Regions from separate parts of the Piscibacillus sp. B03 genome, predicted to be linked through region 1. Evidence: predicted binding sites of a transcription regulator. Region 1 holds the regulator's gene; the other holds the start of a gene.
The links. The regulator CtsR, encoded in region 1, represses protease genes until heat stress. The targets are predictions, from matches to a motif close to ATGGTCAATAAAGGTCAAACA.
Positions count from the first base shown of each region.

Region 2: clpP (ATP-dependent Clp endopeptidase proteolytic subunit ClpP) is a predicted target of CtsR. The motif match lies at 1,883-1,903, and genes of this name have one in related genera.

Region 1 is NZ_JBQQCO010000012.1:85,185-88,614, forward strand. It holds gene clpC (ATP-dependent protease ATP-binding subunit ClpC) at 1-63, opposite strand, end outside; gene ACTWQB_RS09895 (protein arginine kinase) at 83-1,147, opposite strand; gene ACTWQB_RS09900 (UvrB/UvrC motif-containing protein) at 1,147-1,686, opposite strand; gene ACTWQB_RS09905 (CtsR family transcriptional regulator) at 1,698-2,165, opposite strand; gene ACTWQB_RS09910 (MgtC/SapB family protein) at 2,358-3,008, opposite strand; rRNA gene rrf (5S ribosomal RNA) at 3,249-3,364, opposite strand.
Region 2 is NZ_JBQQCO010000018.1:15,048-18,477, reverse strand. It holds gene panF (sodium/pantothenate symporter) at 1-1,207, shown strand, start outside; gene clpP (ATP-dependent Clp endopeptidase proteolytic subunit ClpP) at 1,250-1,834, opposite strand; tRNA gene ACTWQB_RS12280 (tRNA-Arg) at 2,048-2,119, shown strand; gene ACTWQB_RS12275 (transposase family protein) at 2,502-3,164, shown strand; gene istA (IS21 family transposase) at 3,224-3,430, shown strand, end outside.

The DNA.
Region 1 (3,430 bases):
TGCCTCTTCTTGTGATAGAGCTAATACTTTTTGAGCTCGTTCAGTAAATCTACCAAACATCATTGTACATGACCTCCTTCAATTATTTTTCTAGCTGTAATCTTTCTCTTATTAAATTCGCACGAAAGACATCGCGCTCATTAGGTGACAATGTTTTATTTGCATATTGCTGTAAGAAAGCAGGTTGAGTTAAGACCATTAATTCGTTCAGTATTGTCTTAGAAATATTTTTTATTAACCCTAAATCAATTCCTAATCGAAGATCAGACAAACATTTAGCCGCCTCAATCGATTGTATGATTCGGCTGTTTGCTAAAATACCATATGACCTAAAAATTCTATCCTCTAACTGTATACCCAACTGCTCCATAATCCATTCACGAGCACGGCGCTCGTTTTCAATAACTTGTTTAACTACACTCTTTAGATCTTCAACAATGTCTTCTTCTGATTTACCCAAAGTCATCTGATTGGATATTTGGTATAGCTGCCCTTGAGCTTCACTACCTTCACCATATATTCCTCGAACAACTAAGCCCAGTTTATTAATTTCAGGAATTAAATTATTGATTTGGTTTGTCATAGCTAAAGCAGGTAGATGCATCATCACAGATGCACGTAACCCTGTACCTACGTTAGTTGGACAACTGGTTAAATAACCTCGATTTTCATCAAATGCAAATTGAATCTTTTCTTCGAACCAGTCGTCAAATTCTTGTGCACGTTCTAACGCTTCACTTAACTCAAATCCAGGGTAATATAACTGAATTCTTAAGTGATCCTCTTCATTAATCATTACAGAAGCTTGCTCATTCTTAGAAATTAACGCTGCACCAGTCTCATCTTTTTCAGCTAAACTCGGACTAATAAGATGTTTTTCCACAAGAACTCTTTTTTCAACTGGCTTTAAATCACTCATTTTAACCAACTGGAACTGTTTGAAGTCTTTATAATATTGTTGGTCAAACTCTTGTTCCATATACTCTAAAACTTTAGATAATGCTTCTTTATCTCCACTTGTAGGAAATGGCACCTGTTCAAAGTTACGCGCTAATCTAATTCGACTGCTTAACACAATATCATTGTCAGTGCCTTCCGTGTTCATCCAGGGACTAATGGCGTCATTGATAAAATTTTGTAATGACATTATGCATCACCGTCCTGATCTCTTTGTAGCTCTTCTTTCAATTTACGAATTTCATCACGAACTTGTGCGGCATCTTCAAATGCCTCATCATGTATTAATTGCTGTAATTTATCTTGTAACTGTTCTAATTCTCTTTGTTTATGCAGATTACCTCCAACACGTCTCGGAATTTTTCCGACATGTTTCGTGTTGCCGCTGTGAACACGTCTAAAGATTGGATTTAAATAAGCCTCAAATGCATGGTAACAATGACTGCAACCAAATTTACCTCGTTTACGGAACTGTTGATAAGTCGTTCCACATTTATCACAAGTTAAATGGTGTTGTTTAGTGTTAACGGATTGTTGTTGGTTAAGCGTTTGATCAAAAGGAAACATGCTTGTTAACAACTGATGTATTGACATATTGTCTTTAGAAAAATTCATATAACCTTCTTGTTCAGCACACTGTTCACACAGGTGGATTTCTGTCTTTTCGCCGTTGACCACTTGAGTATAATGAACAGTTGCTTCATTCTGTTGACAACGTTGACATTTCATTGTCCACCCTCCTATTTATCATGTATTTTTAAAGTCATGAGTAATTCTCTAAAAATCTTTGCCCTTAATTGGTCACGCATGGGTAAAGGAATGGATAAAATATCTCGGTGCATAATCTTACTCATTAACCGTTGTTCACGCCCCGTAATCATCCCTTCTTCAAACAATCGTGCAATATAATCAAGGCTTGCTTGTTGTGTTAATTGATCACCTGTTAACATCAACAACTCATCTATAAGCTCTGATTTTGACTTTGGCCTAATTCGCATAATACGAATATAGCCTCCACCACCACGCTTACTTTCTACGATATATCCCTTTTCCACAGTAAATCGTGTGTTAATCACGTAATTTACCTGAGATGGTACACATTCGAAATGATCAGCAATTTCGCTTCGTTTAATCTCAATCATATCACTTTTACTGGATTGAATCACCTTTTTCAAATAAGACTCAATAATATCCGATATGTTCCGCAATCGCCCATCCCTCCCTCAAACTATTTAGTATGAGAAAAGTCAAAAACATCAATTTGACTTTGACTATCTTTGACTATACTTTTATTATACTCACATTTTATTTTGTTGCAAACCAAAAAGCTTAAAACAAAAATCAATTGTTTTTAATTTTTACCATTAAAAAAGCCTTCGTGTCCGAATAGACACAAAAGCTTATTTCTCATACACATACGTGACATGTTCTAATTTACTTACTTCATCTAAGATATCATTTCGTTCAAACTCCTGATTTTTTTCAAGTTCTATATAAATATTACGTTGATCAGAACTTTCACTTTCAATCTCTAATCGCTTTACAACTAATGAAAACTCATCAAAAACATTTAACACATTTGCGATATGAACATCTTTACTTGCGATTAAATGAATGAAATTATCCGACTTACTCTTTGTGAAAAGTTTTTCCCAAGAGTTTAAGAAAATTAAACTTAGTAAGACTACTGCAGTTACTAAAATAGCTAAGGAGTACATCCCAGCACCTATGACCAACCCAATACCTGCAACTGTCCATATCGAAGCAGCTGTCGTTAAACCTCTAATCGTCATGCCATGCACCATAATTGTACCGGCTCCCAAGAAGCCAATACCACTTATAACGTAAGAAGGGATCCTCGCTGGGTCAAAACGTACATTGTTATAAGTATCTATGAACGCTTCAAAGCCATAGATTGATAGCAACATCATTAAACATGAACCAACACCTACTAAAATATGTGTTCTAAAACCAGCTGAGTGCTTTTTTAATTCACGTTCAAAACCAATCAAACCACATAAAATCGTTGCTAGTAGTATCCGAACTAACATCACGTCAAAATCGTGACCTAAATATTGATTAATGTAATCCAAAAACCCCTCCCCCTTTCTATTTTTGTATAATTATTATATTATGCCGTCAATTAATGATTAATGTTATTAATTATACCAAACACTATTATGTAATCAAATACTTAAAAGAACCGTGATGAATTAGAAAGACATTTGTTAATCAATTTACTGATTTTAATATATAAAAAACCAAGAAGCTTTAACTTCTTGGTTTCAATTGCCCGGCAGCGTCCTACTCTCACAGGGGAAACACCCCAATTACCATCGGCGCTAGAGAGCTTAACTTCTGTGTTCGGCATGGGAACAGGTGTGACCTCTCTGCTATCGCCACCGGACTATGTAGTTGTTGGGTTAACAACCTTCAAAACTAAATACGAACTACCAAGCGTCATTTAACGTCT
Region 2 (3,430 bases), on a different contig from region 1:
GACTCAGGTCGCGACAGGGTACTTTGTTTTACTTATTTTAGGTAAAAAGTTCGCGATTGTCACAAGGCGCTATAATGCGGTTACGTTAACGGACTTTCTAAAAGGAAGGTATGAAAGTAAAACCGTTGTGATCTTAGCAGCTCTAAGTATTATTATCTTTCTATTTTCAGCTATGGCTGCCCAGTGGATTGGCGGGGCATACCTGATTCAATCCATTACAGGCTTAAGCTACATAGGAGCATTATTTATATTTGCGATAGCGGTTCTGATCTACGTCATTATCGGTGGATTCCGTGCCGTATCCATTACGGATACTCTACAAGGTGTCGTCATGTTCTTTGGTACGCTACTCCTATTGATAGGGGTCGTGATTGCTGGTGGAGGACTTGACCAAATTTTTGCTGATTTACGAACGGAAAATCCTAATTTAGTGACACCTTATGGTAGTGACGGGAATTTATCCGCAGCGTATGTGACGTCATTCTGGATTTTAGTGGGGGTAGGTGTCGTTGGACTTCCGCAAGTAGCGGTTCGTGCGATGTCATATAAAGATTCACGCTCGATGCATCGCGCATTAATCATCGGAACCATAGTGGTCGGATTTATTATGTTAAACATGCACTTAATCGGTGTCTTTGCGAGACCCGTTTTACCAGGAATTGAGGTGGCGGATCAAGTTATCCCGCTCATTGCACTTGAAGTCTTACCAGGTTGGTTAGCCGGTATTGTTCTAGCCGCACCACTCGCAGCCATCATGTCGACAGTCGATTCGTTATTACTATTAGTCAGTTCCTCAGTCGTAAAAGATGTATATATTAATTACATCAAACCAGAAGCGACGAGAAAACACGTGGAAAAGATTAGCTTCAGTGTGACAGCCATTATTGGAATCATCGTCTTCGTAATGGCGGTGCAACCACCTGACTTTATTATTTTCTTAAATCTATTTGCTTTTGGTGGGCTAGAAGCAGCCTTCATTTGGCCAGTGGTGTTAGGGCTTTATTGGAAGAGTGGAAATAAATACGGAGCCATCGCGTCGATGGTGACAGGAATCAGTTCATACATCGGCATTCATTTTTACAACGAAGCCTTTGGAAATTTATTAGGCGTTCACACGGTGACACTGCCAGTCTTTATATCATTGGTTGTTTATGTAGTTGTTAGTTTGATGACTAAAAGTAAAGTAGAATATGCGAATGCTATATAAATAAAACCCGCGATTCAATCGCGGGTTTTGATTTGCAATTAATTATTTTTTCATCACTTCGTCGATTAAACCGTATTCTTTAGCTTTTTCAGCTGACATGAAGTTATCGCGATCCGTGTCACGCTCGATGACTTCATATGGTTGGCCAGTACGATCGGCTAGAATTTCGTTTAGCTTTTCACGCATTTCAACGATACGTTTAGCGTGGATTTGAATGTCAGATGCCTGACCTTGAGTACCACCTAATGGTTGGTGAATCATCACTTCACTGTTTGGTAGACCATAGCGTTTACCTGGTGCACCAGCTGCAAGTAAGAAAGCACCCATTGACGCTGCCATACCTACGCAGATGGTTGAAACATCAGGTTTGATAAACTGCATCGTATCATAGATGGCCATACCTGCTGTGATAGAGCCACCAGGTGAGTTAATGTACAAGGAAATATCCTTGTCTGGATCTTCAGCTGCTAAGAATAACATTTGAGCAACAATTGAGTTCGCAATGTTATCATCAACTGGACCACCTAGCATAATAATGCGGTCTTTAAGTAAACGAGAGTAAATATCATAAGCACGTTCTCCGCGGTTAGTTTGTTCAATGACTGTAGGAATTAAATTCATTCTCATTTCCTCCTTTTTCAAGCTCAATAGTTTCTACACTTTTATCTTACCTTTTTGGTCAATAAAGGTCAAACAAAATAATTCGTAGATATACACATACAATTTTCCCATTAAAAATAAGAAATAAACGTATCATATTTTATTTTTAAGACCGTTAAAGTATGCTTGAATTATATCGAATCTAGAAGTATAATTACAAATGCATTTTAACTTCCATATGCCCTCGTGGTGTAACGGATAACACATAAGATTCCGGTTCTTACGATGGGGGTTCGATTCCCTCCGAGGGCGTTTTAGGCATTTTAGTGATGAAGATTAATAATCGAGTGAACAACCTCAATTCCTTATAGATAAAGGGATTGAGGTTGTTCTTGTTTTGTTAGAGGCTCTATAATATTTGTTGGGGTAAAGGTTATTTTCTGATAAATCCTTTAGGTCTTTATGTTAACCTTCCAGGTTAGGCCTTCCCTTTCCGCGGGCGATCCGCGAGCCTCCTCGAACTCCACTAACGTTACGTTCTGTGGGGTCTCGCCTGGCTCGCTTATCCCGCAGGAGTGTCAGGCCTACCTGGATTTCTCAGAAAAATTTAACCTAAATAAAAAACACGCAAGCTCCTAATTTGTTAGAATTTGTTTAGTCTAAAAAACAAAAAACAAAAGGAGTTGCGTGTACTATGTATTCTAACATTTCTATCCCTGATTTAGAAGAGTTTATTATTACTAAATCCTTTGAAGGGGAGGGGTTATACCAACTCCATGTGGAGTTGGAGAGAAAACCTCACCAATGTCCTGAGTGTCAAAAGTTTACCCAGAAAGTTCATGATTATAGACTACAAAAGATTCAACATACACAAGCGTTTGGTAGAAACACCATGTTGTTTTATCGAAAACGACGTTATATTTGCGAGGATCAAGAATGCCGTAAACGATTCTATGAAGACAACTCAGTTGTAGAGCGTTATCAGAGACAATCAATTGAGTTTAACCAAGCCCTGTCCATTGAACTGATTCATGGTAAAAACTTTAAAGATGTAGCTGATCGATTTATGGTTTCTTCAACGACGGTTATGCGTCGTTTTGATGAAATTAGCTCTACGAAGTTAAAAGAAACAACGGACCTTCCAAGAGTCATTGCGATTGATGAATATAAAGGAGACGCCGGTGGCGAAAAGTATCAAACCATTATTGCCGACCCTATAGAACGTAGACCTATTGAAATCTTAAAGGATCGAAAGAAGCAGACACTGGTGGACTATTTAAAGCAAAATGGTGATAAAGTAGAAATGGTTGTCATGGTGTCACCAACGGTGATAAAATCCCTAATAACAACGGTTTGAATTTCCCCAAAAATAACGGATAATCATTTTATACATTGATAGATTAGGAGTGTAAAATGATGGTCCAGAATGGGGAATTTTTTATGATTAAAGAAATGTATCAAAAAGGTTGGTCAATTACGGCTATATCTGATAAGACCGAGTTTGATCCAAAAACGATTCGGAAGTACATAAAGTCAGATCAATTACCTAAACGCAAACAATCATCACCTAGAGTGAGTAAACTGGAGCCTTATAAAGATTATTTGAGAGAACGAATCCGAGAA